3 regions of the Pantoea sp. App145 genome follow, and region 1 is predicted to be linked to each of the others. Evidence: predicted binding sites of a transcription regulator. Region 1 holds the regulator's gene; each other region holds the start of a gene.
The links. Region 1 encodes PurR, which represses purine synthesis genes. Its sites were predicted from a motif close to CANGCAAACGTTTGCNTG; they were not measured.

Region 2: pyrC (dihydroorotase) is a predicted target of PurR. The motif match lies at 1,917-1,934, and genes of this name have one in related genera.
Region 3: gcvT (glycine cleavage system aminomethyltransferase GcvT) is a predicted target of PurR. The motif match lies at 3,168-3,185, and genes of this name have one in related genera.

The regions. Positions count from the first base shown of each region.
Region 1 covers NZ_CP133290.1:979,768-989,816, forward strand. Annotated here, with positions in the region: gene RCF31_RS04360 (C40 family peptidase) at 15-800, shown strand; gene RCF31_RS04365 (YnhF family membrane protein) at 856-945, opposite strand; gene purR (HTH-type transcriptional repressor PurR) at 1,231-2,256, shown strand; gene punR (DNA-binding transcriptional activator PunR) at 2,253-3,164, opposite strand; gene punC (purine nucleoside transporter PunC) at 3,274-4,482, shown strand; gene cfa (cyclopropane fatty acyl phospholipid synthase) at 4,791-5,939, shown strand; gene RCF31_RS04390 (riboflavin synthase subunit alpha) at 5,981-6,622, opposite strand; gene RCF31_RS04395 (MATE family efflux transporter) at 6,824-8,197, shown strand; tRNA gene RCF31_RS04400 (tRNA-Val) at 8,351-8,427, shown strand; tRNA gene RCF31_RS04405 (tRNA-Val) at 8,431-8,507, shown strand; tRNA gene RCF31_RS04410 (tRNA-Val) at 8,640-8,716, shown strand; gene pykF (pyruvate kinase PykF) at 9,059-10,049, shown strand, end outside.
Region 2 covers NZ_CP133290.1:1,217,402-1,227,450, forward strand. Annotated here, with positions in the region: gene mdtH (multidrug efflux MFS transporter MdtH) at 1-449, shown strand, start outside; gene grxB (glutaredoxin 2) at 541-1,188, shown strand; gene RCF31_RS05515 (lipoprotein) at 1,300-1,863, shown strand; gene pyrC (dihydroorotase) at 2,000-3,046, shown strand; gene dinI (DNA damage-inducible protein I) at 3,115-3,360, shown strand; gene RCF31_RS05530 (hypothetical protein) at 3,506-3,775, shown strand; gene bssS (biofilm formation regulator BssS) at 4,063-4,317, shown strand; gene solA (N-methyl-L-tryptophan oxidase) at 4,423-5,538, shown strand; gene RCF31_RS05545 (cytochrome b) at 5,834-6,406, shown strand; gene RCF31_RS05550 (YceI family protein) at 6,408-6,983, shown strand; gene RCF31_RS05555 (rhodanese-related sulfurtransferase) at 7,023-8,078, opposite strand; gene RCF31_RS05560 (Kdo(2)-lipid IV(A) acyltransferase) at 8,346-9,269, shown strand; gene RCF31_RS05565 (hypothetical protein) at 9,828-10,049, shown strand, end outside.
Region 3 covers NZ_CP133290.1:3,680,640-3,690,688, forward strand. Annotated here, with positions in the region: gene pepP (Xaa-Pro aminopeptidase) at 1-376, shown strand, start outside; gene ubiH (2-octaprenyl-6-methoxyphenyl hydroxylase) at 373-1,551, shown strand; gene ubiI (FAD-dependent 2-octaprenylphenol hydroxylase) at 1,572-2,774, shown strand; gene gcvT (glycine cleavage system aminomethyltransferase GcvT) at 3,240-4,337, shown strand; gene gcvH (glycine cleavage system protein GcvH) at 4,359-4,745, shown strand; gene gcvP (aminomethyl-transferring glycine dehydrogenase) at 4,829-7,702, shown strand; gene RCF31_RS17045 (SDR family oxidoreductase) at 7,763-8,506, shown strand; gene trhA (PAQR family membrane homeostasis protein TrhA) at 8,750-9,403, shown strand; gene ygfZ (tRNA-modifying protein YgfZ) at 9,499-10,049, opposite strand, start outside.

The sequences.
Region 1 (10,049 bases):
CCTGTAACCGGACTATGCGTTTACTTATTACGCTTTTTATGCTGGCTTTCGCCCAACTGTTTTTTAATGTGGCTTCTGCGTCACCGCATGCGCCCATCAATGCCAGTTTGCATAATGCAGAGAAAAAAAGTGCACGCGAAGATGAGCGCCGTAAACGACGCCCGGTCAAGACCAGCACCAAAAAATCACGCCTTACCAGCAGTGTTCATAAGTTAAGACTGAAGAAACCCACCAAAACCGAAACTGCGCTGCACAAAACTACCCGCAGAAAAACCCTGCTGAAGTCGCCGATCAAAAAATATGGTCATCAGCGCGTGGCGAAAGTCACATCTGAGCAGGATGACGCCAGCGACCTCACCACCATCAGGATGAGCAAATCACACCGGCAGCGCTATCAAAAGGCGCGTGAAACGGCGATGAACAAATTAATGGGTCAGATCGGTAAACCCTACCAGTGGGGTGGTACTTCACCACATACCGGTTTCGATTGCAGTGGTCTGGTGTGGTATGCCTATAAAGACCTGGTGAAATACAAATTCCCACGCACCGCTAACGAAATGTATCACCTGCGTGATGCGGCACCGATTAAACGCGATATGCTGGAGAAAGGAGATTTGGTGTTCTTCCGCATTAACCATCGCGGTACCGCTGACCATGTGGGTGTTTACCTTGGCAACGGCAAGTTTATTCAGTCACCGCGTACCGGTAAAGATATTCAGATTAGCGCATTAGGTGAAGATTACTGGCAGAAGCATTATGTCGGTGCACGCCGCATGATGACGCCAAAAACCATTCGCTAAGCGGTCACCGCGCAATAAAAAGCCGGACACTGAAATTTCAGGTCCGGCTTTTTTATTAATGAAGGATCGCGGTGAAGCTGAACACGATGATCATTAACAGCGCGCCAACGGTAGTACCCAGCGCGAGTTTCAGGTCTGTACTCATCACAACTCCTTAGTCACATTAATTGAAGGGTTAATGTAATTTTCGCACAGCCCCCGGCAAAAATCTCGTGTTATCCGCGTCAGCTTGCTAGAATCGCCGCCTTTCGTTGCGCAACAGATTTTGCGCACGCTGTGTTTGTGGCCTGTTAAAGTGATTTAGACTCAGAGTTAACGCCTTTTTCTTCGCCATTTGCCCCAAAAATTGGGGCGCAAAACCATTAGCAGACGCAAACGTTTAACAATATACTTATCAGTAAGTTGCGATAAGCCCGGGAGTACCATTTTCATGGCAACAATTAAAGATGTGGCGAAACGCGCCGGTGTCTCCACCACCACGGTTTCGCATGTCATCAACAAGACGCGTTTTGTCGCGGAAGAGACGCGTAACGCCGTATGGGAAGCGATCAAAGAACTGCACTACTCGCCCAGCGCCGTGGCGCGTAGCCTGAAGGTCAACCACACCAAAACACTGGGATTGCTCGCCACCTCCAGCGAAGCCCCCTATTTCGCGGAAATCATCGAAGCGGTAGAAAACCACTGTTTCGACCGCGGCTACACGCTGATTCTCGGCAATGCGCATAACGATCTGCAAAAGCAGCGTGCTTATCTCTCGATGATGGCGCAAAAGCGCGTCGACGGTTTATTGGTGATGTGTTCCGAATATCCGGACGACCTGCTCACCATGCTGGAAGAGAACCGCAATATTCCGATGGTGGTGATGGACTGGGGCGAGTCTCGCGGTGATTTCACCGATACCGTGCAGGATAACGCCTTCCAGGGCGGCTATCTTGCGGGACGTTACCTGATTGAACGTGGACATCGCGACATTGGTGCCATCCCCGGCCAGATGGAGCGCAACACTGGCGGCGGTCGTCATGCTGGTTTTATGCAGGCACTGCATGAAGCCGGTATTACCGTTCGTCCGGAATGGATTGTGCAGGGCGACTTCGAACCAGAATCCGGTTATCAGGCGATGCAGCAGATCCTCAACCAGAAACAACGTCCGACGGCGGTGTTTTGTGGCGGCGATATCATGGCGATGGGCGCGATTTGTGCCGCCGATGAAATGGGGCTGCGTGTGCCACAGGATATTTCGGTGATTGGCTATGACAACGTGCGCAACGCCCGGTATTTCACCCCAGCGCTGACGACCGTTCATCAGCCGAAAGCGCAGCTGGGAGAAAAAGCACTGGAAATGCTGCTCGATCGCATCACCAGTAAACGCGAAGAGCCGCAGACCATCGAAGTGCAGCCAACATTGATTGAACGCCGCTCAGTCGCTGACGGCCCGTTCCGCGATTATCGTCGCTAAGCTATCGTTTCGCTCAACCACTCATGGTTGAGCGTTTCAGCATCGCCCAGATAATCCAGCAGCCAGCTTAATGCCGGTGAAGCGCGTTGTTCCGACCAGCTGACGCAGCAGGGACTCTCCGGGAAAGGCGCAGGCAGCGTCAGTTCGGTTAACTCGCCACTATCCAGCAGTCGCCGGGCTAAATGGCCCGGCACCATGCCCACGCACAAACCTGCCCGCAGGCAATCCATCCCGGTTTCCCACTCCGGTACCACCAGACGCCGCTGGTTATCCAGCGTCCAGGTCATACGCCGCGGCAGCGCCCGCGACGTATCCTCCAGCACCAGCGAAGGCCACGTCCGTAAGGTTTCTTCATCCAGCTGGGTACTTTTTGTCAGGGGATGCCCGGGACTGACCACGCAACGCCAGTTCAGCGCGCCCATATCCTGGAAGGCGAAACGCCCACCGACCGGAATGGCTTGGGTGGCCCCAATCGCCACATCGACCCGTCCATCAGCCAGCGCATCCCAGACCCCGTTGAACACTTCATAGCTGATAATCAGCTCCATATCCGGGAAGTGACGGTAGAAATCCTTTACCAGTTGCCGGGTACGCTGCGGTTTAACGATACAGTCAACCGCGATACTCAACTGACCACGCCAGCCGTTAGCCAGTTGCTGGCACTGGCGTCGGGTTGCCAGCATTTTTTTGATAACACTCCGGCCTTCACGCACGAAATGCTCACCCGCTGCCGTCAATACCACCTCCCGGTGCTGCCTTTCAAACAAAGGCACGGCCAGCCAGGTTTCCAGCTGGCGTACCGTATAGCTGATGGCAGAGGGCACGCGATGCAACTCCTGCGCCGCTGCGCTAAAACTGCCGCTGCGAGCCACCGCATCCACCACTTCAAGCGCGTATTCAGACCACATGATTTTGCCTGCAAAATTTTTGATAGCACTTCGCAAATATTAGCGTTTCACAAAGACTGCCGCACCCTTTTACACTCCCCGGCGTTCAATTTGTCTAATGAGAATCACCATGTTGTCATCAAAAGGATTTTTGCCTTACCTTGCTTTGCTAAGCATGCTCGGCTTTCTTGCTACGGATATGTACCTGCCGGCCTTCGGTGCCATGCAGCAGGATTTTGCCACTGCCCCTGGCACCATCAGCGCCAGCCTGAGCCTGTTCCTCGGTGGCTTTGCCTGTGCGCAGGTCTTCTGGGGTCCGTTGTCTGACCGCTTTGGTCGCAAACCCATTCTGCTGGCCGGATTAGTGATCTTCGCGCTGGGCTGTCTCGGCATGTTGTGGGTAACCGATGTGCGACTGATGCTGGCACTGCGTTTTGTCCAGGCGCTGGGTGTATGCGCGGCGGCTGTCAGCTGGCAGGCGCTGGTGGTTGATCGCTATCCACAGGCGCAGGCGAACAAAGTTTTCGCCACCATTATGCCGCTGGTGGCGTTGTCACCGGCGCTGGCCCCGTTGCTGGGAGCCTGGCTGATGGGCCATTTCCACTGGCGTAGCATTTTCCTGCTGCTGACGCTGGTCACGCTGGTGTTGCTGGTCGGTACCCTGCAACTGGCGAATCCTACCCGCACTCAGGCGGCACGCGCACCACAGCCCGGATGGTTGACGTTACTGGCTTCAAAGGTCTACAGCGGCAATGTGCTGATTTATTCTGCCTGCTCCGCCAGCTTTTTCGCCTGGCTGACCGGCTCGCCTTTTATCCTTGCTGATGCCGGGCTTTCACCCGCCGATATTGGTCTGAGTTATGTACCGCAGACCATCGCCTTCCTCGTAGGTGGCTTTGGTTGCCGTGCCCTGTTGAATCGGTTCCAGGGCAAACAACTGCTGCCATGGTTGCTGGTGATTTACAGCCTGAGCATCGTCGGTCTGTTTGCTGTTGCCCAGCTTGCAGCACCTGCGCTCTGGGCGCTGCTGCTGCCGTTCTGCGGCATGGCACTGGCCAATGGTGCGATCTATCCGATCGTGGTCGCCAGCGCACTGCTGCCCTTCCCTCAGGCCACCGGTAAAGCGGCATCCTTACAAAATCTGCTGCAACTGGGATTGTGCTTTATCGCCAGCCTGCTGGTTTCCGCTGGCTTACAACAGGCATTGCACAGTACCAGCCTGGTCATGCTCGCTACTGTGGCGCTTGCCTGGGCTGGTTTCGGCTGGCAGCGTGCCGCTGTGGCAAGCGCACAAAGTGATGTTGCTCACAACTCCCGTCCCTGCGAAGATAATCGCTAACGCAACGGCCTTAGTTAGCAAACTAACGATAAGTCGTTGAATATTGACCCACGGAAGCATATACTGCGTGGGTCAGCATTTCTGTAACAAATCAATAACATAATTGTATTAATATTTAGCGACTCTGTCGCTGGGATGGTGTCTGCACGATGTTCTCCCCGGTGTTGTGCCAGACATTTCTATTCAGATTCATACCTCTGTAAAACGTCGGATATCTGGCGCACGGATTTTCCGTGAGTTCTCTCACAAGCCTGGAGAAATTGACTATTCTTTTCTCAGGTTGAAATCGGAAAGGTGATGGAGAAGCTATGAGTTCATCGTGTATAGAAGAAGTGAGCCTTGAAGAAAACCACTGGTTTCGTATCGCCCATGAATTACTGGAACGGGCCGATATTGCCATAAATGGTACTCGCCCCTGGGATATTCAGGTTAAGCATCCGGATTTTTTTAAACGGGTCCTGCAGGAAGGATCGCTGGGCCTCGGTGAAAGTTACATGGACGGCTGGTGGGAATGTGAAAACCTCGACATGTTCTTTCATCGCGTACTGAAACACCATCTGGATCAGCAATTACCGCATCATTTTAAAGACACACTGCGAATCGCTGCAGCGCGTTTGACCAATTTGCAATCGAGAAAACGCGCCTGGATTGTGGGTAAAGAACATTACGATCTCGGCAATGACCTGTTTTCACTGATGCTCGATCCTTTTATGCAGTATTCCTGCGGTTACTGGAAGGATGCGGAAACACTGGAACAGGCACAGCAGGCCAAACTCGATATGATTTGCCGCAAACTGCAACTCGAACCCGGCATGTCATTGCTGGATATTGGTTGTGGCTGGGGTGGACTGGCTGAATTTGCCGCCCGCAATTACGGTGTTAAAGTGCATGGCGTGACCATTTCGGCTGAACAGCAGAAAATGGCGCAGGAGCGTTGTGCCGGTCTGGATGTCACCATTCTGTTGCAGGATTATCGCGACCTGAATCTGCAATTTGATCGCATCGTTTCTGTTGGCATGTTCGAGCACGTTGGGCCGAAAAACTACGCAACCTATTTTGAAGTGGCCGACCGTAATCTGAAGCCGGACGGTATTTTCCTGCTACATACCATTGGGTCAGTTAAAACCGATATGAATGTGGATCCCTGGATCGACAAATATATCTTCCCGAATGGCTGTCTGCCTTCCGTACGCCAGATTGCCGATGCCAGCGAGTCCCATTTTGTCATGGAAGACTGGCATAATTTTGGCGCGGATTATGACACCACGCTGATGGCCTGGCATGAACGTTTCCTCGAAACCTGGCCGCAGCTGGCAGAAAAATATGGCGATCGCTTTAAACGCATGTTCAGTTATTATCTCTGCGCTTGTGCCGGAGCATTCCGGGCGCGTGATATTCAGTTGTGGCAGGTAGTATTTAGCCGTGGCGCTGAAGGCGGTTTGCGTGTCGCACGCTAAGTAACAGAAAGGCGCCAAATGGCGCCTTATTTATTGCGGGTTTATTCGCTTTCGTCAGACGCCAGTGCAGCGGCTTCACGCTGCGCCAGGACGCGCTCGACGGTTTCGACAATCGCCTGGGTATGCGGGTCGATCTCGATATTCACTTTATGTCCCAGCTTTTTCGCCCCGAGCGTGGTGCGCTCCAGCGTTTCCGGGATCAGATGCACGCAGAATTTACTCTTCGTCACATCGCCCACGGTCAGGCTGATGCCGTCAATACCGACAAAACCTTTGTGCAGAATATATTTGATCTGCGACGGGTCCTGTAATTTAAACCACACCTCACGGTTGTTTTCCGACTGAATAATTTTGCTGATCTCTGCGGTGGTCATAATATGGCCGGACATTAAATGACCGCCAATTTCATCACTGAATTTCGCCGCACGTTCAATATTGACCAGATCGCCCACCTGCAATTCACCCAGGTTGGTAATACGCAAGGTTTCTTTGATTAAGTCAAAGCTCACCCGGTCGCCGTCAATCTCCGTCACCGTCAGACAGCAACCATTGTTAGCAACCGAAGCCCCCAGCGCCAGCCCCGGCAGTAACTCTTCCGGCAATTTTACGATGTGAGTGCGAAACAGCTCTTTTTCTTCAATAGCAACAATTTCTGCCTTACCCTGCACAATTCCAGTAAACATAATCTCAGCCTCTGCGAAGTTTGCCGTAGTTTATCACAGCTGAACCGCGCGGGTTTAATTTGCCGGTGCGCAAAATTTACACGCTTGTTTTAACAAATTGCGAACAATGTTTGGCGGATACGCAAGCGACCGTTACACTAAGCCGCGTATTCTTTGGGGATGTCTCCCCGCTCTCCTTTTTATTTTAAATGCAGGTGATACGTGCAGAAGTATTTAACAGAAGCGCGTCAATTGCTGGCCCTTGCGATCCCGGTCATCCTTGCTCAGGTTGCCCAGACTTCGATGGGGTTTGTGGATACCATTATGGCCGGTTCGGTAAGCGCCACGGATATGGCTGCCGTTGCGGTCGGCACCTCTATCTGGCTTCCCGCCATTCTGTTTGGTCATGGTTTGCTACTGGCATTGACGCCCACCGTTGCGCAACTCAACGGTTCAGGACGCCGCGAGCGCATTGCTGAACAGGTTCGTCAGGGCTACTGGCTGGCGCTGTTCGTGGCGGTGTTGATTATGCTGGTGCTATGGAACGCCGGATATCTGATCCGTTCCATGCATAATATCGATCCGTTGCTGGCTGCCAAAGCTGAGGGTTATCTCCATGCCCTGCTGTTCGGTGCACCGGGTTATCTGTTCTTCCAGGTGGCGCGTAACCAATGTGAAGGGTTATCAAAAACCAAACCCGGCATGGTACTGGGCTTCCTCGGTTTGCTGACTAACATTCCGCTGAATTATGTGTTCATCTACGGGCATTTTGGTATGCCTGCGCTGGGTGGTGTCGGCTGCGGTGTGGCAACGGCATCAGTGTATTGGGTGATGTTTCTGGTGATGCGCTTCTGGCTGAAGCGGATGGGCAGTATGCGCGATATTCGCATGGCAACCGGCTGGTCAGCACCCTCGCGGGCGATTCTGTCTCGTCTGTTTACCCTCGGCCTGCCGGTGGCGCTGGCGCTGTTCTTTGAAGTGACCTTGTTTGCCGTGGTGGCGTTGATGGTGTCGCCACTGGGTATCGTTAAGGTGGCCGGGCACCAGATTGCGCTGAACTTCAGTTCACTGATGTTCGTACTGCCATTGTCACTCGGTGTGGCAACGACGATTCGCGTGGGCTTCCGGCTGGGACAGGGTTCGCCAGAACAGGCACGGGTGGCGGCATGGACCGCGCAAGGCGTAGGCATTAGTATGGCCGCCGTCACTGCGCTGTTCACCGTGACCTTCCGCCATCATATCGCCGCGTTGTACACCGCCAACCCGGAAGTCATCACGCTGGCGGCGCAACTGATGCTGCTGGCAGCGATTTACCAGTTCTCGGATTCGATTCAGGTGATTGGTAGCGGTATTTTGCGTGGCTACAAAGATACGCGTTCGATCTTCTTTATCACCCTGATTGCTTACTGGGTACTGGGCCTGCCGGTTGGCTATATCCTGGCGCTGACAGATTGGGTCGTGCCCCGACTCGGCCCGGCCGGTTTCTGGTGTGGCTTTATCGTCGGGTTAACCTCGGCGGCGATCATGATGATTTGGCGCATTCGTCGTTTGCAACGTCTGCCTGCCCAGGTGATTCTGACACGTGCCGCCCGCTAAGTGGCTGAGCGGGCCGTAAAAGGCCCGCAACGCCTAAAAAAACGACGCATAGCACAGATGCTGGTCAGTCATGATGAAAAATCACTTTTTCCCCTTGCCAGCTTACCAGCGTGCCGTTAATATTCGTCCCCGCTGTCGCCCTGACAGCGTGTTGCGCTCTTAGCTCAGTTGGTTAGAGCACCACCTTGACATGGTGGGGGTCGATGGTTCGAGTCCATTAGAGCGCACCAAGTGCGTCCGTAGCTCAGTTGGTTAGAGCACCACCTTGACATGGTGGGGGTCGGTGGTTCGAGTCCACTCGGACGCACCATTTCTTTATCCTAAATAATTCGGGTTGCAGGAAGGCAGCAAGCGAATGAATCCCCGGAGCTTACAACAGTAAGTGACTGGAGTGAATGAGTGCTGCTAACGCAGATGCAACCTGAAGTATGACGGATAAAATGCGTTCTTAGCTCAGTTGGTTAGAGCACCACCTTGACATGGTGGGGGTCGATGGTTCGAGTCCATTAGAACGCACCACTCTTTTTTACTCTCCCGTTGCGCAACACTCTGTTCCTTGATCTGCATCGTTTTATGTTACCGCTTTCATATTGGTTTTCGCGTACTTAGCGTCTATACTATGCCGCGTTGTCTCACTTGAAAGGTTTCAGCGCTAACGTGTTTATTGCGAGAACTCAAATTATTTGCGCAACACCGCCTGGCCGGTTCCCTCGCGTACCGCACAACTTCCCTGCACGCTTAGCCATCGTCTCCTATTCTTACTCTGTATTACCCTTATCAACACCAAACAAATTTCCACTTCGGTGCCTGCGCATCGAATCCCAACCTTTATCATCCATCACAACTTACAGATAAGCTGACATGAAAAAGACCAAGATCGTTTGTACTATCGGTCCGAAAACCGAATCGGAAGAGATGCTGACTCAATTGTTGGAAGCAGGCATGAATGTCATGCGCCTGAACTTCTCACACGGGGATTACGCCGAGCATGGTCAGCGCATTAAAAACATGCGTGCCGTCATCGAAAAAACCGGTCGTCAGGCGGCGATTCTGCTGGACACCAAAGGCCCGGAAATCCGCACCATGAAACTGGAAGGCGGCAACGATGCGTCTCTGAAAGCCGGACAGACCTTCACCTTCACCACCGATCAGTCAGTTATTGGTAACAGTGACCGCGTCGCGGTGACCTATGCCGGATTTACTGAAGATCTGAAGATTGGCAACACCGTGCTGGTGGATGATGGCCTGATTGGCATGGAAGTGATTGAAGTCACTGAAAACACCGTAGTGTGTAAAGTGCTGAACAACGGTGACCTCGGCGAAAACAAAGGCGTCAACCTGCCAGGTGTCTCCATTCAGCTGCCTGCGCTGGCTGAAAAAGACAAACGCGATCTGATTTTTGGTTGTGAACAGGGTGTCGATTTCGTCGCGGCCTCTTTCATCCGTAAACGTTCTGACGTGCTGGAAATCCGTGAACATCTGAAACAACACGGCGGCGAGCACATCCAGATCATCTCCAAAATCGAGAACCAGGAAGGCCTGAACAACTTCGATGAAATTCTCGAAGCCTCAGACGGCATCATGGTCGCCCGTGGTGACCTGGGTGTGGAAATCCCGGTTGAAGAAGTGATCTTCGCGCAAAAGATGATGATCAAGAAGTGCAACAAAGCACGCAAAGTGGTGATTACGGCGACCCAGATGCTTGATTCTATGATCAAAAACCCACGTCCGACCCGTGCTGAAGCCGGTGACGTGGCAAACGCCATTCTCGATGGTACCGATGCAGTGATGCTATCTGGCGAAAGCGCCAAAGGTAAGTATCCTCTGGAATCGGTGACTATCATGGCGACCA
Region 2 (10,049 bases), 240 kb from region 1:
AAGCGTTGCTGTCACTCAGCCTGCTCTATCCGCTGGCGCGCTGGAGCGAAAAACGTTTCCGTCTCGAAACTCGCCTGATGGCCGGATTGTTGCTGATGACCATCAGCCTGTTACCGGTTGGGCTGACCAGCACCTTACCGTCACTGTTCTTTCTGATCGCCATGTTCTATCTCGGCTCAATCATCGCGGAACCGGCGCGTGAGACCCTGAGCGCCTCGCTCGCCAGCGCCCGCGCACGCGGCAGCTATATGGGTTTCAGCCGCCTCGGGCTGGCTTTGGGCGGCCTGATTGGCTATTCCGGCGGTGGCTGGATGTTCGATTTAGGCCAGCAACTGTCACTGCCGGAATTACCCTGGATGCTGCTCAGTACCGTGGGTGGCGTGACGCTGCTGGCCCTGTGGTGGCAATTCCAGCCACGCGCCGTGGCTCCGGCGCTGTACAGCAGCTGATTTGCCCCTGCCGCCTTTCTCTCCCATACTTCCCGCACGCCGATAGAAAAAGGGTGACGTCAGTCACCCTGATAATCACAGGAGAAACGGGATGAAACTCTACATCTACGATCACTGCCCTTTCTGCGTCAAAGCACGCATGATTTTTGGGCTGAAAAATCTGCCAGTCGAACTGGTGGTGATGCTCAATGACGACGAGAACACACCGAAAAAACTGATTGGTCAGAAGATGGCTCCCATCCTGCAAAAAGCCGATGGCAGTGCGATGCCGGAAAGCCTGGATATTGTTCGTCTGGTGGATAAACAGGACGGTGAACCCCTGCTGAATGGCAAAGCCAATCCTGCCATCAGCGAATGGTTGCGTCGCGTCAATGGTTACGTCAACAAGCTGCTGCTACCCCGTATCGCTGACGCGGCTTTCGCTGAGTTCGCGACACCGGCAGCACGCCACTATTTCCGCGAGAAAAAACAAGCCAACATTGGCGACTTCAGCGAGCTGCGTAAACATGCCCCTGGGCTGATAAAAAACATCAGTGACGATTTGCGTCAGCTGGATAAGCTAATCGTTAAACCGAATGCGGTGAACGGCGAACTTTCGGAAGATGATATCCATCTGTTCCCGCTGTTACGTTCCTTAACGCTGGTTGCCGGTATTGAATGGCCCAGCCGCGTGGCCGATTATCGCGACAACATGGCGACGCAAACCCAGGTTAACCTGCTCTCTTCTATCGCCGCCTGACTTCTGACAATGAGAGGCGCGCAGGCGCTTCTCATCTCTCTCCTGGTGACACCTGCCCCTGATTCAGGCACGCTATGCCACGTTTGGCGTATCGTTCAGGATGAGGAAAGTATGAAGAAGGCGTTTTCCGGGCTACTGGCCCTGCTGTTTGCCGTGCTGCTGACCGGCTGTAATCAATTAACGCAGTACACCATCAGCGAGCAGGAAGTGAATCAGGCGCTGCAAAAGCACAATAACTTCGAGAAAGATGTGGGTGTCTCCGGTCTGCTGAATGCACATATTGTGCTGAGCGATTTAAGCAGCCAGATTGGCCGTGAAGAACCGGGCAAAATCACCCTGACAGGCAAAGCCACGATTAATGTCAGTTCTTTATTTGGCCCACAGCAGGCCGAAATGCAGCTCAAAATGAAGGCGCAGCCGGTGTTCAACCCACAACAGGGCGCGATTTACCTGCATGACCTGGAAATTGTTGATGCCCAGGTGCAGCCGGAAAAAATGGCGTCGATCATGAAAACGCTGACGCCCTATCTGAATGAGTCGCTGAAGCGTTACTTCAATGAAAAACCCGCTTATGTGCTGAGCGAAGATCGCAGCAAAGGCGAAGCGCTGGCGAAGAAATTCGCGAAAGGTCTGGAAGTTAAGCCCGGCCAGCTAGTGATCCCTTTTACTGACTAATCCCCACCACCGCGCCTGCCAGGGCGCGGTTTTGCTTCTGGTGCATAAAATCCCGTGCAAACGGTTGCCCAAATCCTTATGCTTACTCCCCGGCCTAAACGTGCCTTTCGTTTTCTACTCAGCCGGAGCCTTTTGAATGACAGCCCAACCCCAGCAAATCACGATTCGCCGCCCTGACGACTGGCATATTCATCTGCGCGATGGCGCGATGCTACAAGCCGTGTTGCCTTATACCAGTGCGGTAAACGGTCGTGCCATTGTCATGCCAAACCTGGTTCCGCCGGTGACCAGCGTCGATGCTGCCGTGGCCTATCGCGATCGTATCCTTGCGGCCTTACCCGCCGGGCATGCCTTTACACCGTTGATGACCTGCTATCTTACCGACTCTCTCGATCCCGATGAGATCGAACAGGGCTTCCGTGCTGGCGTCTTCACCGCCGCAAAACTTTATCCCGCCCACGCAACCACCAACTCCAGCCATGGCGTAACCAATATTGCCTCTATCGCTCGCGTGTTGGAGCGGATGCAGCAGATCGGTATGCCGATGCTGGTACACGGTGAAGTGACGGATGCGCACATCGATATTTTTGACCGTGAAGCGCGTTTTATTGAAACGGTACTGGAACCGCTGCGCCAGCAGTTCCCGGGCCTGAAAGTGGTGATGGAACACATCACCACCAAAGAAGCGGCGGAATATCTGGCGGCGGGCAATGAACTGCTCGGTGCCACCATTACGCCACAGCATCTGATGTTTAACCGCAACCATATGCTGGTCGGCGGCGTACGTCCGCATCTGTATTGCCTGCCAATCCTGAAACGTAATATCCACCAGGAAGCGTTACGTAAACTGGTCGCCAGCGGCAATCGTCGTGTATTCCTCGGCACCGATACCGCCCCACACCTGCGTCATCTGAAAGAGGCCAGCTGTGGTTGTGCCGGTGTGTTTAATGCCCCGACCTCTCTGCCCGCTTACGCCACCGTGTTTGAGGAACTGGATGCGCTGCAACATTTCGAAGCGTTCTGTTCCGAGAATGGCCCGAACTTCTATGGCCTGCCGCTGAATGAAGGGACACTGACGCTGGTGCGTGAACCCTGGACAGTCGAACAAAGTGTGAATGTCGCTGACGATACGCTGGTGCCTTTCCTGGCCGGTGAGACTCTGAACTGGCGCGTAACCGCCTGATGTGATGATGCTTGCCTTCGGAATAAATATACTGTACAAATAGCCAGTATATTATTCCGGAGGTGTTTATGCGTGTTGAAATTACCGTAGCAAAAACTCAACCCCTTCCTGCTGGCGCCCTGGATGCGCTGAGCGCCGAACTGACCCGCCGTATCAGCCGGGATTTTCCCGACGACGAACATCATGTCAAAATCCGTTACGCCAGCGGCAATCAGCTCAGCGTATTTGGCGGCTGCAAAGAAAATCGCGAACGTATCAGTGATATTTTGCAGGAAACCTGGGAAAGCGCTGACGACTGGTTTATTACCGATTAACCGCCACTGCGCAGTTTTGCCGGGTTTCGCCACCCGGCTTTTTTGTTTTTATTTCTCCCTCGCCAGACAAAGTCGCTGCATCTAAAATCATCATTAACACCCCTCTATTCTTGCACGCGCCAGGCTAACAGGAGATGTTTTACCCATGACTCACGATAAACCGGAAGAGGCAATGACATTTGGCGAATTGCTGGCGTTAATTGCTGAACAGCAACGCCGCTTAACTGTGCTGGAAAATGCCTTTGCCAACCTGACGTTCTGTCTTGATGAACGTGCCAGCCAGTTACTGGTACACAATCTTTTACTTGAAGCGCAAAACCAGAACCACGACACGCAGTTACAGCAGCAATTTTCCCATCTGGCCGAAGAAATTAAGAAATGCAGCGGTGAAAAACCGGATGATTTACAGGGTTAAAATCAGTGCTTAATCGGTTCCAGAGTTCTCCTAAAGTCAGGTAACTTTGCTGCCGATAACCTCATTAGTGCGACTTTACATTCGCAGCTTCAAATGCCCGCGCACGCGGGCGATTTATTATTTTTTAAAAGCGTATTTTAAAAGCATTTATTTTTGCGCAGATTTTGAGCACCACACTTTTTAACTATTGTACCGTTCGTTTCATGTTATAATTATCTCGCTAGTGCAAGAACAGCCGCATTGAACCTCAAGAAGCACTTCGTTTAACGAGTAAAAAGGAGGTTATAATGGACAGAAATAAAGACGTCATCCAGACTCATCCATTAGTCGGATGGGACATTAGCACTGTAGACAGTTATGACGCCATGATGATCCGCCTGCACTCGCTATCATCGCAGGATCAGAAAGAAGAAGACGCAGATGTTGGTCCTACCTACTGGCTAACCACCGATGTGGCGAGACAGTTTATCTCCATACTCGAAGCTGGCATTGCAAAGATAGAGTCCACAGAGCAATACCAACGCGATAACCAAAAGCATTAATTTCTTCAATCGCGTGAAAGGGCACCCCAAAGGGTGCCTTTTTCATGGGCGCTATCTTTTGCTATGCTGCTGAAAAAATTCACCGTTTTTCAGGAGTGATGTCGTATGGTTTATGATCTGATTGTGGTTGGCAGTGGTTCCGTTGGCGCGGCTGCCGGGTTCTATGCAACCCAGGCGGGCTTATCGGTATTAATGATCGATAGCGCTCACCCACCGCATACTCAGGGCACCCATCACGGTGAAACACGTTTGATCCGTCACGCCTATGGTGAAGGTGAACGCTATGTCCCGCTGGTGCTACGTGCCCAGGCATTATGGGACGAACTGGAACGCCAGAGTGGTGAACGCATCATGCACCGCAGTGGCATTCTCAATCTTGCTCCGATCTCGTCCACCTTTATTCAGAATGTCATCGACAGCGCACGCGCCTGGAAGCTGGATGTGCAAATCCTGCAGGCAGATGAGGTGCGCAAACGCTGGCCTCAGTTCACTGTGCCAGAGGGTTATATTGGCGTATTTGAACCCCATTCCGGTTTTCTTAAATGTGAACAGGCGGTACGTAGCTGGGTACAGCTGGCAGAACAGGCAGGTTGCGCCCAGCTGTTTAACTGTCCGGTGACACAAATCGGCCGGGATGGCGACCTGCAACAGGTCACCACCAGCGAGGGAGAGTTTCGGGCACGCAAACTGCTGATCAGCGCCGGTACCTGGGTCAGCCATCTGGTGGCGGATTTACCCGTTACGCCCGTGCGCAAAGTGTTTGCCTGGTATCAGGCTGACGGTCGTTACAGTGAGAACAACCAATTTCCTGGCTTTACTGTAGAGATGAATGACGGCAGCCATTTCTACGGTTTCCCGGCAGACAACAACGCACTCAAGGTAGGACGCCATGATGGTGGTCAAATCATGCAGACGCCTGCCGATCGTAAACCTTTTGGTAGCGTCGCCGCCGATGGCAGTGAAGCTTTCAGCTTTTTACGTCATTTCCTGCCGGGGATCGGCGTCTGTTTACATGGCGAAGCCTGTAGCTACGACAATACACCTGACGAAGACTTCATCATTGATACCCTGCCTGATGAACCCAACCGTTTAATCATTACCGGTTTAAGCGGACACGGTTTTAAATTTGCCAGCGTGTTAGGTGAACTGGCCAGTGAATTTGCCCAGGACAAACCCTTTTCCTTTGATATTACCCCCTTCTCTCTGGCGCGTTTTTCCTGACTGACCGAGGCCGCCGCAGCCACAGTGGCGGCCTGACTGACATCCGCAGACATAAGCTGACAAAAGTTTAATCTTCGCACCGAATAAAAGCGCAAAAGGTGTAGTAATTAAAGCTGACTCTTTCACCTGTCCGCTTCACCATGAAGTTATTCAATATTTCTGAGTGGCAGAGATTAATAACGCCATAATTCCCGAACAGTTATTTCTTTGTTTATAGAAAAGTAAGTCTGATTGATCTTCTATTTCAAAATATGGATTCTCATTGCTACTTATTTCTGATTTAGGATTTCAGAAGATGTGGCGTAATTCTCCACAGCGGTTTGGTGTCGTCTCCATCTTATTACACTGGCTAATGGCTCTGGCCATCTATGGCATGTTCGCGCTCGGATTATGGATGGTCGGGCTGGGTTACTACGACGGCTGGTATCATACCGCCCCCGAAATTCATAAAAGCATTGGCATCCTGTTGTTCAGCGCGTTGTTGATCCGTCTGGCCTGGCGCTTTCTGTCACCGCCTCCTGCCCCGCTGGACAGTTACTCCATCCCGGTGCGTCTCTCTGCCATAGCTGCGCATTGGCTGCTATATACCCTGCTACTGGTCATTATGCTAAGCGGTTATCTGATTTCCACTGCGGATGGCAAGCCGATTTCTTTATTTGGCTGGTTTGAAGTGCCCGCATTACTGGCAGGGGCGGCTGAACAGGCTGACATCGCCGGTGATGTCCACCTCTGGCTAGCCTGGGCGGTGGTGACGCTCTCGGTGTTACACGGACTGGCTGCTCTCAAACATCATTTTATCGATCGTGATATCACGCTGAAACGGATGCTGGGTTACCGCATCCCGTTAACCTCTGAAAAGGAAAAGTAACATGCTTAAAAAAACACTGCTGGCGCTCACGGGTGCTGGTTTATTGGCTGCCAGCCTGTCGGCCAATGCCGCCGAGTACAAATTTGATAAGCAGGGTCAGCACGCGTTTGTGCAGTTCCGTATTCAGCATCTCGGCTACAGCTGGTTGTACGGCAGTTTTAAAGATTTCGATGGCAGCTTTACCTTTGATGAAGGTAATCCGGCGGCTGATAAGGTCAATGTCACCATCAATACCAACAGCCTCGATACCAACCATGCCGAACGAGATAAACATCTGCGCAGCGCTGATTTTCTCAATACTGGCAAGTTTCCACAGGCCACCTTTGCTTCCACTGCCGTCAGTAAAGAGGGCAAGGCGTATAAAATTACCGGCGATCTGACACTCAATGGGGTGACGAAACCGATCACCCTGGATGCCCGCTTAATCGGTGAAGGTAAAGATCCCTGGGGCGGTTATCGTGCCGGATTTGAAGCCAGCGGGGAGATTGTGTTGAAAGAATTCAATATCAATAAAGATTTAGGACCCGCTTCGCAAAAGGCAGAATTGATTATTTCTGTTGAGGGTGTACGCCAGTAGCACACGGGCAGCCTGCGCACAGGGCAGGCTGCCACAGGATTATTTCTTCTCTGGCTGCGGAATCGCCATGGTCATATTCAGCAAACCGCGCGATTTGTTGAAGACCTTGTTACCATTTTCGCGACCAGCGCGGCGAGCACGTTGTTCCTCAGGCGACAATTTTGACTCTTCCATACAGACCGGGCTGCAGCAATTGTGGAATTTTTCGGCACAGCTCGGACACTGAATAAACAGCAGATGGCAACCGTCATTGATGCAGTTGGTATGGGTATCGCAAGGCACACCACACTGGTGGCAGTTAGATAACACATCATCAGAGATACGCTCGCCCATACGCTCATCAAAAACAAAGTTTTTGCCTTTGAAACGCACCGGTAAGCCTTGCTCGCGTGCACGGCGGGTGTATTCAATGATGCCGCCTTCAATGTGATAAACATCATCGAAGCCGTTGTGCTTCATCCATGCACTGGCTTTTTCACAGCGAATGCCACCGGTGCAGTACATGACGATCTTTTTGTCTTTCTGATCTTGCAGCATATCAACCGCCATCGGCAGCTGGTCGCGGAAGGTATCCGCAGGCACTTCCAGCGCATTATCAAAATGCCCCACTTCAAATTCATAGTGGTTACGCATATCGACAAATACCGCGTCCGGATCGTCCAGCATGGCGTTAACATCGGCAGCTTTCAGATAGTTACCCACCGCGCTGGCATCAAAGCTGGTATCGTCAATACCATCCGCCACAATGCGATCACGCACTTTCAGGCGCAATACCCAGAAAGATTTACCATCATCATCCAGCGCAATATTCATCCGCAGGTTATTCAGCGCCGGATCGAAACCATACAGAAACGCTTTCATGCTTTCATACTGGCTGGCGGGTACGCTGATTTGCGCGTTAATACCTTCCTGGGCGACGTAAACGCGGCCAAACACCTTGAGTTTGGTTAACCCAATATATAAAGCATCACGGAACGCTTTAGGATCGGCAATCTGGAAGTATTTATAAAAAGAGACCGTAGTGCGCGGTTCGGTTTCAGCCAACATGCGCGCCTTCAGCTCTTTATTGGAAACAAGGTTATGTAACACTGGCATGGTGTTCGTTCCTGTTATCAATCGGGAAAAATGAGCGCGCACATGATACCTGAATTCATCACAATGCAAAGCCTTTGCTGCGAATATCCACTGAGAGTGACCAGAGGCGCAAAACTGCGCAGTAATTATATTTTAATGCGCTTGCCAGATTTCTCTTATCCCCTGGAGGTCTATGCTTGATTTCAGTCAGAGAGAAAAAATGGCACAATAGCGGCAAATAACAGGAACCGGTACCTCTGGTACAAGACGCAGGATACTGACATTTCAATGACTCAACTTCCCCAATTTTCCCGTGAACTCCTTCATCCACGCTACTGGCTCACCTGGCTGGGCATCGGCCTTCTCTATTTACTGGTGCTGCTGCCCTACCCGGTTTTGTACGTTATCGGTTGTGGTTTAGGTCGTATTGCTATGCGTTTTCTGAAACGTCGCGTCAAAATTGCACAGCGAAATCTGGAGCTTTGCTTTCCCGATATGCCGGTAAGTGAACGTGATGCCATGGTGAAACACAATTTCGAATCCGTTGGCATGGGGCTGATTGAGACCGGCATCGCCTGGTTCTGGCCAGACTGGCGCATTCGCAAATGGGTGAGCAGCAGCGGGCTGGAACATATTGACTCCTCGCTGGCTGCCGGACGTGGCATTCTTTTGATCGGTATGCATTTTCTGACCCTGGAACTTGGCGCGCGCGTCTTCGGTATGCATAACCCAGGGATTGGCGTGTACCGACCGAATGACAACAAATTGCTCGACTGGCTGCAAACCTGGGGTCGGATGCGTTCCAATAAAAGCATGCTGGACCGCAAAGACCTGAAAGGCATGATCCGTGCGATGAAAAACAACGACATCATCTGGTATGCACCGGACCACGATTACGGCCCACGCAGTAGTGTTTTCGCCCCCTTTTTCGCCGTTAAGGATGCGGCCACTACCACGGGTACGCATATGTTGATCCGCCTCGGGAATCCCAGCGTAGTGCCATTTTTGGTGCAGCGCCTGCCCAACCGCCGTGGTTACGAGATGAAGATCATGCCGGATATTCGCGACAAATTCTCGCTGGAGAACGAACTCGACACCGCAATTTGTATGAACAAGGTGGTTGAGGAGAGCGTGTTACTGGCCCCGGAACAATACATGTGGCTGCATCGTCGTTTCAAAACGCGCCCGGAAGGTGAACCTTCACGCTATTAATGTGAAGCGGGACACACTGCGTGTCCCGCCTCGCTTATAATCAAATTTGCCTTAATTCATGACATTATCCGCCAATATCTGGCGAAAACTGTACCAATCTTAATTAAAGCCCACGCATATTCTTAGGCCATTTCAATCTGGAGTCATCGCTGGCTAAAATAAGTAAATGATGATATTGGGTGAATCCTGTGGGCTATTAATAAACGCACTTGCTTCCATCTTATTGATTTCGCCTCCAATATCTAAAGAAAATCTTATCGATTACATTATAGATCCACGGATCTGAATTTTTCTGATTCCAGGCATATTCCTATTTAATATTGTTGAATTCTTTGAGTTCGCTAATCAATACAGAAAAATTAACTTAATTTACAAGGTATTATCTTACCACTCATCTTGCTTATTACTTTTATAAAAAATATACGCCATCCTTATATCTTTCTGGAATTTGTCCGCAAAATCGATTCCAGTTAGTTTCATTTATGAGAGTTAGTTCATTAACTACTCAAGAAAAATAAAAAGATTACACACAGCAAATATACTTCAGGAACCCATAATATGAATAAAGGCATCTACTATTATGTGACGGTCAGTACCGATCAGGATAATTATCACCTGTTACACCGCAAAGAGTGTAAACGTCTGCCGGAAAAGGAGGATATGGTTTTTATCGGTACACTCTATAATTTAAATCAGGCTTTATCGATTGCGCGTATTAATTTTAAAAAGGTGAAACCCTGTATTAAGTGCTGTATTCGTTACTCTGCTCCTGTTATTCGT
Region 3 (10,049 bases), 1.6 Mb from region 1:
GGTTCGTATTATGGTGACTGGCCTGGTTGAACTGGGTGTGATGGAAGGCGAAGTGGACGCACTGATTGCGGAACAGGCGCATCGCCAGTTCTTTATGCACGGGCTGAGCCACTGGCTGGGGCTGGATGTGCACGACGTCGGCCATTATGGCACCCCGAGCCGCGACCGCATCCTGGAACCTGGCATGGTGCTGACCATCGAACCCGGTCTGTATATCGCGCCGGATGCCAAAGTCCCGGCACAGTATCGCGGCATCGGCATTCGTATTGAGGATGACATCGTGATCACTGCCGAAGGCAACGAGAATCTCACCGATAGCGTGGTGAAAGATGCCGACGCAATTGAAGCCTTAATGGCGGTGGCGCGTCAGGCATGACTATTCTGATTGCAGGCGGCGGCATGACCGGCGCCACGCTGGCGCTGGCCATATCCCATCTGACGCAGGGAAAACTGCCGGTGACGCTGATTGAACGCAGCGAACCGGACAGCCGTGCGCATCCTGGATATGACGGACGCGCCATCGCGCTGGCGGCGGGCACCTGCCAGCAACTGGCGGAGATTGATCTGTGGCGTTCGTTGCAGGATTGCGCCACGCCGATTACCCACGTCCATGTTTCTGACCGTGGTCATACCGGCTTTGTTTCGATGCAGGCGGCGGATTACCAGTTACCGGCACTGGGCCAGGTGGTGGAGCTGTTCGATGTCGGGCAACGCCTGTTCCAGCGGCTGAAAAGCGCACCGGGCGTGACACTACGTTGCCCGGCGCATGTCACGGCGGTGTCACGCAGTGCTGATAGCGTGCAGGTCACGCTGGACAGCGGCGAACAGCTGGATGGTGCGCTGCTGGTGGCGGCAGACGGCTCACGTTCACCGTTGGCGGCCTCTTGCGGCATCAGCTGGCAGCGGGAGGATTATCAGCAGCTGGCGGTGATAGCCAATGTCACCACGCAGTTGCCGCATCAGGGACGCGCCTTCGAACGCTTTACCGAACACGGTCCGCTGGCGTTGTTGCCGATGTCGGGCAATCGCATGTCGCTGGTGTGGTGTCATCCGCTGGACGAGAAAGACAAGCTGGCGCAGTGGGATGACGCGACTTTTCTGCGCGAGCTGCAACAGGCGTTCGGCTGGCGGCTGGGACGCTTCACCCACACCGGCCAGCGCGAAATTTACCCGCTGGCGTTACAAACCGCCGAGCGGCAGGTGGCGCACCGGCTGGCGCTGGTGGGCAATGCGGCGCAGACGCTGCATCCGATTGCCGGTCAGGGTTTTAACCTCGGCCTGCGTGATGTGATGTCGCTGGCGGAAACGCTGGCGAGTGCCTGGCGTCACCAGCAGGATCCCGGCAGTTATGCGGTACTCCATCATTTTGCCGCCCGACGCCAACCGGATCGTGCGGCGACCATTGGCGTGACCGATGGTCTGGTACGATTATTTGCTAACCGTTATGCCACGCTGGTGGCAGGACGAAATCTTGGGCTGGTGGCAATGGACCATCTGCCGTGGCTGCGAAACCCCCTTGCCGCGCGGACGCTCGGCTGGGTAAAACGTTAAGCATGAATTAAGGGGCAGCAATGCAAACTTTTGATGTGGCTATCGCTGGCGGTGGCATGGTCGGACTGGCCGTCGCCTGCGGGCTGCAAGGCAGTGGATTGCGCGTTGCGGTGCTGGAGAAGGCGGCAGAGCCGCGATTTGATCCGCAAGCTGCGCCATCGATCCGCGTATCGGCGATCAATGCGGCCAGTGAACGCCTGCTGCAAAAGCTCGATGTCTGGTCAACGATTCTGGCATTGCGCGCCAGCGCTTATCACGGCATGGAAGTGTGGGACCAGGACAGTTTTGGTAGCATCAGTTTTGATGATGAGCAGCAGGGCTTAGCCCACCTCGGTCATATCATTGAAAATCCAGTGATTCATAGCGCATTATGGCAGCGCGCCAGCCAGTGCAGCGATATTACGTTGCTGGCTCCAGCGCAGTTGCAGCAGGTGGCTTTTGGCGACAACGAAGCCTTTATCACTCTGCAGGATGGCAGCATGATGAGCGCTCGTCTGTTGATCGCCGCCGACGGTGCCAACTCCTGGCTGCGTGACAAAGCGGATATCCCGATCACTTTCTGGGATTACGATCATCACGCGCTGGTGGCGAATATCCGCACTGACCTGCCGCACGATGCGGTGGCGCGCCAGGTGTTCCACGGTGACGGCATTCTGGCATTTTTGCCAATGCAGGACCCGCATCTGAGTTCGATTGTCTGGTCGTTGTCTCCCCAGGAAGCCACGCGTTTGCAGGATATGCCTGAAGCGCTGTTCAATCAGCAGCTTTCTGTAGCTTTCGATATGCGCCTTGGTTTGTGCCAGGTGGAGAGCGAGCGTAAAACCTTCCCGCTAATGGCACGCTATGCGCGTAATTTTGCTGCACACCGGCTGGCGCTGGTGGGCGATGCTGCGCACACTATCCATCCGTTGGCCGGGCAGGGCGTGAATCTGGGCTTTATGGATGCCGCAGAGTTGATCGGTGAAATTCGCCGTTTGCACAGTCAGGGCAAGGATATTGGACAGCATCTGTATCTGCGTCGCTATGAGCGCAGCCGTAAGCACAGCGCTGCGCTGATGCTGGCGGGTATGCAGGGCTTCCGTGAACTTTTTGCCGGGAGTAATCCAGCGAAAAAATTCCTGCGTGACGTCGGCCTGAAACTGGCGGACACCCTGCCTGGGGTCAAACCGATGATGCTGAAACAGGCCATGGGGCTGAATGATATCCCCGGCTGGCTGCGCTAACCTTCTCTAAATCTACACAAATTCCGTAACGGCGCGATTTATCGTGCCGTTACAGCCATTCATTCTTACCCCAGCTAATTCCCCGTTTGCACCACCATGATGCAGACTCGCCCTGTTTTTGCGCCTCGTTTGATTTATTCTAATTTTACGCAGGAATTCGCATTACATTTTCTCATGTCATGGTGGTTTTTTTTCGGTGCCATTTGCCCACTCATAGCGTTGGATTCCATTATTTTGCTACATAAAAGTTATGTTGTTGTATTTTGTGCGTGTTTAATCACATAAAGCCAGTGGATTATCCTGCATTCTGTGCGGCGCTTCGCAGACGACAGACTTTGTTTCGCCCTCGTTTTCCTTATGGTTAATTCGAGCGTTCGGTGGTAACGTCAGCGCAAAGAGAACGTTTGCGTCAGCCATCATGGCTACGCAGGCGCGTCACGCTCACTTGTTTTCTACAGGATGGTTATGACTCAGCAAACGCCTCTATTCGAACAGCATCAGGCCAGCGGCGCCCGCATGGTGGACTTTCACGGCTGGATGATGCCTCTGCATTACGGCTCACAAATGGATGAGCACCACGCGGTACGTACTGATGCCGGCATGTTTGACGTTTCTCACATGACCATCGTCGATCTGCGCGGGGCGAGCACCCGTGAATTCCTGCGTTATCTGCTGGCAAATGATGTCGCCAAACTGACCCAGCCAGGCAAAGCGCTTTACACCGGCATGCTGAACGCTTCCGGTGGCGTCATTGATGATTTGATTGTTTACTTTATGACCGAGGACTTTTTCCGTCTGGTGGTGAACTCCGCTACGCGTGAAAAAGATCTGCAATGGATTGGTGAACACGCGAAGAAATACGGGGTGACGTTGACCGAGCGTGACGATCTGGCGCTGATTGCGGTACAGGGACCCAATGCCCAGCAAAAAGCACAGTCGTTGTTTAGCGCGGCACAACGTGAGGCTGTGGCGGGCATGAAGCCATTCTTCGGCGTTCAGGCGGAAGATTTGTTTATTGCTACCACCGGTTATACCGGCGAAGCAGGCTACGAGATTGCCTTGCCTGCTGGCGCTGCTGCGGATTTCTGGCAGCGTTTGCTGGCGGCAGGTGTCAAACCGGCGGGTCTGGGTGCACGTGATACGTTGCGTCTGGAAGCGGGGATGAACTTGTATGGCCAGGAGATGGATGAAGGCGTCTCACCGCTAGCGGCCAACATGGGCTGGACCATTGTCTGGGAACCGACCGACCGTGATTTTATTGGCCGTGCCGCGCTGGAAGCTCAGCGTGCTGCAGGGACAGAAAAACTGGTGGGCCTGGTAATGACCGAAAAAGGGGTGCTGCGTAACGGATTACCGGTACGTTTCACCGATGAACAGGGTCAGCCGCAGCAGGGTATTATTACCAGTGGTTCCTTCTCTCCAACGCTGGGTTACAGCATTGCGCTGGCACGCGTGCCAGCGGGAATTGGCGAGCAGGCGATTGTGGAAATCCGCAACCGTGAAATGCCGGTGAAGGTCACCAAACCAATTTTTGTTCGCGCCGGTAAGCCGGTCGCTCAGTAACTTTTTTCAGGAGATTTGGCGATGAGCAATGTACCAAAAGAATTGAAGTACAAAGATAGCCACGAGTGGGTGCGTAAAGAAGCCGACGGTACTTTCACCGTCGGGATTACCGAACATGCCCAGGAACTGTTAGGTGACATGGTGTTTGTTGACCTGCCAGAAGTGGGACGCGTTGTTGCAGCTGGTGAAGATTGTGCAGTAGCAGAATCAGTGAAAGCCGCTTCTGACATCTATGCCCCGCTGAGCGGCGAAATCATTGAGATTAACGAAGAACTGGAAGGTTCGCCGGAACTGATCAACAGCGATCCGTACAGCGATGGCTGGTTGTTCAAAATCAAAGCCAGCGATGAGTCTGAACTTGACTCGATGCTGGACGCCGATGCGTACAAAGCTTCCATCGACGAATAAGTATGCGTAACAGAAGGTGTCGCCAGGCGGCACCTTCGTTTTTATCTGTATTAATACCCAGCCCGACTCAGGATTTACTGCTAATGACTCAGACTCTCAGCCAGCTTGAACATAACGGTGCTTTCATTGAGCGCCATATCGGCCCTACGCCGGAGCAACAGGCCACCATGCTGGAAGCGATTGGTGCCAGCTCACTGGAAGCGTTGATCGGTTCCATCGTGCCTGCCGACATCCAACTGCCGGGCCCGCCCGCGGTGGGTGATGCCGCCACTGAGCAGCAGGCGCTGGCTGAGTTGAAAGCCATTGCCAGTCAGAACCAGCGTTACAAATCCTGGATTGGTATGGGTTACACTGCGGTAATCACCCCGCCGGTGATCCTGCGTAACATGCTGGAAAATCCGGGCTGGTACACCGCTTACACGCCGTATCAGCCGGAAGTATCACAGGGCCGTCTCGAAGCGCTGCTTAACTTCCAGACCCTGACGCTGGATCTTACTGGCCTCGACATCGCATCGGCGTCACTGCTGGACGAAGCCACTGCCGCCGCAGAAGCGATGGCGATGGCAAAACGCGTCAGCAAGCTGAAAACTGCCAACAAATTCTTTATCGCCGACGATATCCATCCGCAGACGCTGGATGTGGTGCGCACTCGTGCTGAAACCTTTGGTTTTGAACTGATTATCGACAGCGCGGAAAAAGCGCTCGATCATGACGACCTGTTCGGTGTGCTGCTGCAACAGGCAGGTACCACCGGTGAAGTGCATGATTACCGTGCACTGATGAGCGAGCTGAAAAGCCGCAAAGTGGTGGTGAGTGTCGCCGCTGATTTTATGGCGCTGGTGCAGCTGGAAGCTCCAGGCAAGCAGGGCGCAGACATCGTGTTTGGCTCTGCGCAGCGCTTTGGCGTGCCGATGGGCTACGGTGGTCCGCACGCGGCCTTCTTTGCCAGCCGCGACGAACATAAACGCTCGATGCCGGGCCGTATCATCGGTGTTTCACGCGATGCGGCGGGCAACACTGCGCTGCGCATGGCGATGCAGACCCGCGAACAACATATCCGTCGTGAAAAAGCCAACTCCAACATCTGTACTTCACAGGTGCTGCTGGCGAATATCGCCGGTTTCTATGCGGTCTATCATGGACCAGCTGGCCTGAAGCGTATCGCTTCACGTATTCACCGTCTGACCAGCATTCTGGCTGCCGGGCTGAAAAACGGTGGCCTGAAACTGCGTCATAACAGCTGGTTCGATACTCTGACGGTAGATGTGGCTGATAAAGCGGCGGTACTTAACCGTGCGCTGAGCTTTGGTGTCAACCTGCGCAGCGACATCCATAATGCGGTGGGTATCACTCTGGATGAAACCACGCGTCGTGAAGATGTGCAGGCGCTATTTGCCATTCTGCTGGGCGATGCCCACGGCCAGGATATTGACGCGCTGGATAGCGCCGTTGCCGCTGAAAACAGCGCGATTCCGGCGGGCCAGCAGCGTCAAAGCGCCATTCTGGAACATCCGGTGTTCAACCGTCATCACAGCGAAACTGAGATGATGCGTTACATGCACAGCCTGGAGAAAAAGGATCTGGCGCTGAACCAGGCGATGATCCCACTGGGTTCCTGCACCATGAAACTCAATGCCGCAGCCGAAATGATTCCAATCACCTGGCCGGAATTCGCTGAAATGCATCCGTTCTGTCCGTCAGAGCAGGCAGCGGGTTATCTGCAAATGATCGGCCAGCTGTCGCAGTGGCTGGTGCAGCTGACCGGTTATGACGCGCTGTGTATGCAGCCGAACTCGGGCGCACAGGGAGAATATGCCGGTCTGCTGGCGATTCGCCGTTATCACGAAAGCCGCAATGAAGGCGACCGTCATATCTGCCTGATCCCCAGTTCCGCACACGGCACCAACCCGGCGTCGGCACAGATGGCGGGCATGTCAGTGGTGGTAGTCGCCTGTGACAAACAGGGCAACATCGACCTCGGTGACCTGCGTGAGAAAGCAGCACAGTCGGGCGATAAGCTCTCCTGCATCATGGTGACGTATCCGTCTACCCATGGCGTTTACGAAGAAACAATCCGTGAAGTGTGCCAGATTGTGCATCAGTACGGCGGCCAGGTTTATCTTGATGGTGCCAACATGAATGCGCAGGTAGGTATCACCACACCAGGCTACATCGGTGCGGATGTTTCTCACCTTAACCTGCACAAAACCTTCTGTATTCCGCACGGTGGCGGCGGCCCGGGTATGGGACCGATCGGCGTGAAAGCGCATCTGGCCCCCTTCGTGCCGGGTCACAGTGTGGTGCAGATTGATGGCGTACTGACCCAGCAGGGCGCGGTTTCCGCAGCGCCGTTCGGCAGCGCTTCGATTCTGCCGATCAGCTGGATGTACATCCGTATGATGGGTGCTGAAGGACTGAAACAGGCCAGTTCAGTAGCAATTCTCAATGCTAACTACATCGCCAGCCGTCTGCAGTCGGCCTACCCGATTCTGTATACCGGTCGCGATGGCCGCGTTGCGCATGAATGTATTCTGGATATCCGTCCGCTGAAAGAGCAAACCGGCATCAGCGAGCTGGACATTGCCAAACGCTTGATTGACTACGGCTTCCATGCGCCGACCATGTCGTTCCCGGTTGCCGGTACGCTGATGGTCGAGCCGACGGAATCGGAGAGCAAAATCGAACTGGATCGCTTTATCGACGCCATGCTGGCGATTCGTATGGAGATCGATCGTGTGGCTGATGGTGAATGGCCGCTCGAAGACAACCCGCTGGTCAATGCGCCGCATACCCAGATGGAAATTGTCGGTGAGTGGGCGCATCCGTACACCCGCGAGCTGGCCGTGTTCCCGGCAGGTAGCGCCAATAAATACTGGCCGACGGTAAAACGCCTGGATGATGTCTTCGGCGACCGCAATCTTTTCTGTAGCTGTGTCCCGATGAGTGAGTACGCGTAAGCTACACTCTTTCCCATCACAACAAAGGTCGGGCAACCGGCCTTTTTTTATGGAGGCAATATGGAACTGGCATTGGTCACCGGAGCGAGTCGCGGGATCGGTCGCGCTACCGCGTTATTACTGGCAAAAGCGGGTTACTGTGTGGCGGTGAATTATCGCCAGCGTGAAGCAGAAGCGCAGCAGGTGGTTGCGGAGATCGCATCACAGGGTGGCCGCGCGTTTGCGGTTCAGGCCGATATCGCTGACGAAGCGCAGGTGCTGAAGATGTTCGAGCAACTCGATGGTCATGATGCTGAGCTGAAAGTGCTGGTGAACAACGCCGGTATCCTGTTTCAGCAGTGTCGGGTAGAGGATCTGGCTGTGGAACGTATCCAGCGTGTGTTTGCCACCAATGTGACCGGCACTTTTCTTTGCTGCCGCGAAGCGGTTAAACGCATGGGGACGCATCACGGCGGCAGCGGAGGATCCATCATCAACGTGTCATCCGCCGCAGCCAGACTCGGTTCGCCAAACGAATATGTGGATTATGCTGCGTCCAAAGGCGCGATGGATACCCTGACCAAAGGCCTGTCGCTGGAAGTTGCTTTGCAGGGAATTCGCGTGAATGGCGTGCGTCCGGGACCGATCTACACCGAAATGCATGCCGACGGTGGAGAACCTGGCCGGGTTGATCGGGTCGCGAGTGGGATCCCGATGGGGCGCGGCGGTCAGCCGCAGGAAATCGCCGCCGCTATTGTCTGGCTGGCAAGCGATGCTGCGTCCTACATCACCGGCACCATCATTGATGCAGCGGGTGGGCGCTAACCCGAATCCAGACATCCTGTGATCCGTAGCGGCGCGATTTATGGCGCGGGTTTTTATGCGGCAATGCCAAAAGATGCGCGATAAATCGCGCCGCTACACATTTTCCCATTATCTGATCACTCAGGTTGAAACACCGATACACAGTTTAATTTTAGCGTACATGTGTACACTGAAATTATTCCTGGTTACTCTGATGCACAGAAAAAGCACAGTTTGTTTCTTCGTTGTTCAGGATGCACTCGTATGGTAAAGAACCGTCTTATCGCTCATGGCTATTCGCTGGCAGAAGAGATCGCTAACAGCATCAGCCACGGTTTGGGCTGCCTGTTTGGCATCGTTGGTTTAGTATTGATGCTGACGCAAGCTATTGAAATGAGGGCTAATGTTACGGCAATCACCAGCTACAGCCTGTATGGCGCCAGCATGATTTTGCTGTTTCTTGCTTCAACGCTTTACCACGCTATTCCACACCAGAAAGCCAAGTACTGGCTGAAAAAATTCGACCACTGCGCCATCTATCTCTTAATTGCGGGAACTTACACGCCTTTCCTGCTGGTAGGACTGAAATCCCCGCTGGCACATGGTCTGATGGTCGTGATTTGGAGTATAGCGCTGGCAGGCATCATTTTTAAACTCACCATCGCCCATCGTTTCGAAGCATTATCGCTGGTGACTTACCTTTGTATGGGTTGGCTCTCGCTGGTGGTGATTTATCAGCTGGCGATGAAATTATCAGCAGGCGGTGTCTGGCTGCTGGCGGCGGGGGGAATTGTCTATTCGCTCGGCGTGATTTTCTATGTCGCGCGGCGTATTCCCTACAATCACGCCATCTGGCACGCTTTTGTGCTGGGTGGCAGCATTTGCCACTTCTGTGCGATTTACTTCTATGTGATGTAAGTAGCATTCATCGCGTCATGAACATCAATTACCAGGTACGAATGAATTCGTACCCTACAAAACGTAGGGACGGCATTTATGCCGTCCGGGTAAAATTAATCTTCCAGTGAATAAGGCAGTGGCTGAATAGTCAGTTTACCGCCTTCGTCACCTTCCACCCGCAGTACGCTATCCGGCTCCAGGTCGTTATTCATCACCACCTGCACCCATATTTCACCGTCATCCAGCTGAACCGCTGTAAGAACGGTGCCGGTACGACGCCACTTATCACCCATCTGCAATTCCAGTGAACCATCGACCTGTGGCAGATGGCTGGCATTACCCGCCAGCCAGTACAAGGCGCGTTTATTGGCACCACGGAATTTGGCACGCGCCACCATCTCCTGCCCGGTGTAACAACCTTTTTTAAAGCTGATAGCGTCGAGCGCCTGCAGGTTAGTGGCCTGTGGAATCAGCTGCGCGCTGGTGGCGCTATCGATCACCGGAATACCCGCTTCAATATCCAGTGCCAGCCACTGGGTGCTGTCATTGAGCTGCGCATCACCTTTCAGCTTATCTTTCAGGGCGTCAGCCTGTGCCAGGGTGGTGACCAGCAGAAAGCGCTCCGCTGGCTGTTCAAACCACAGCAGGGTGGTGTCGTCCTGTT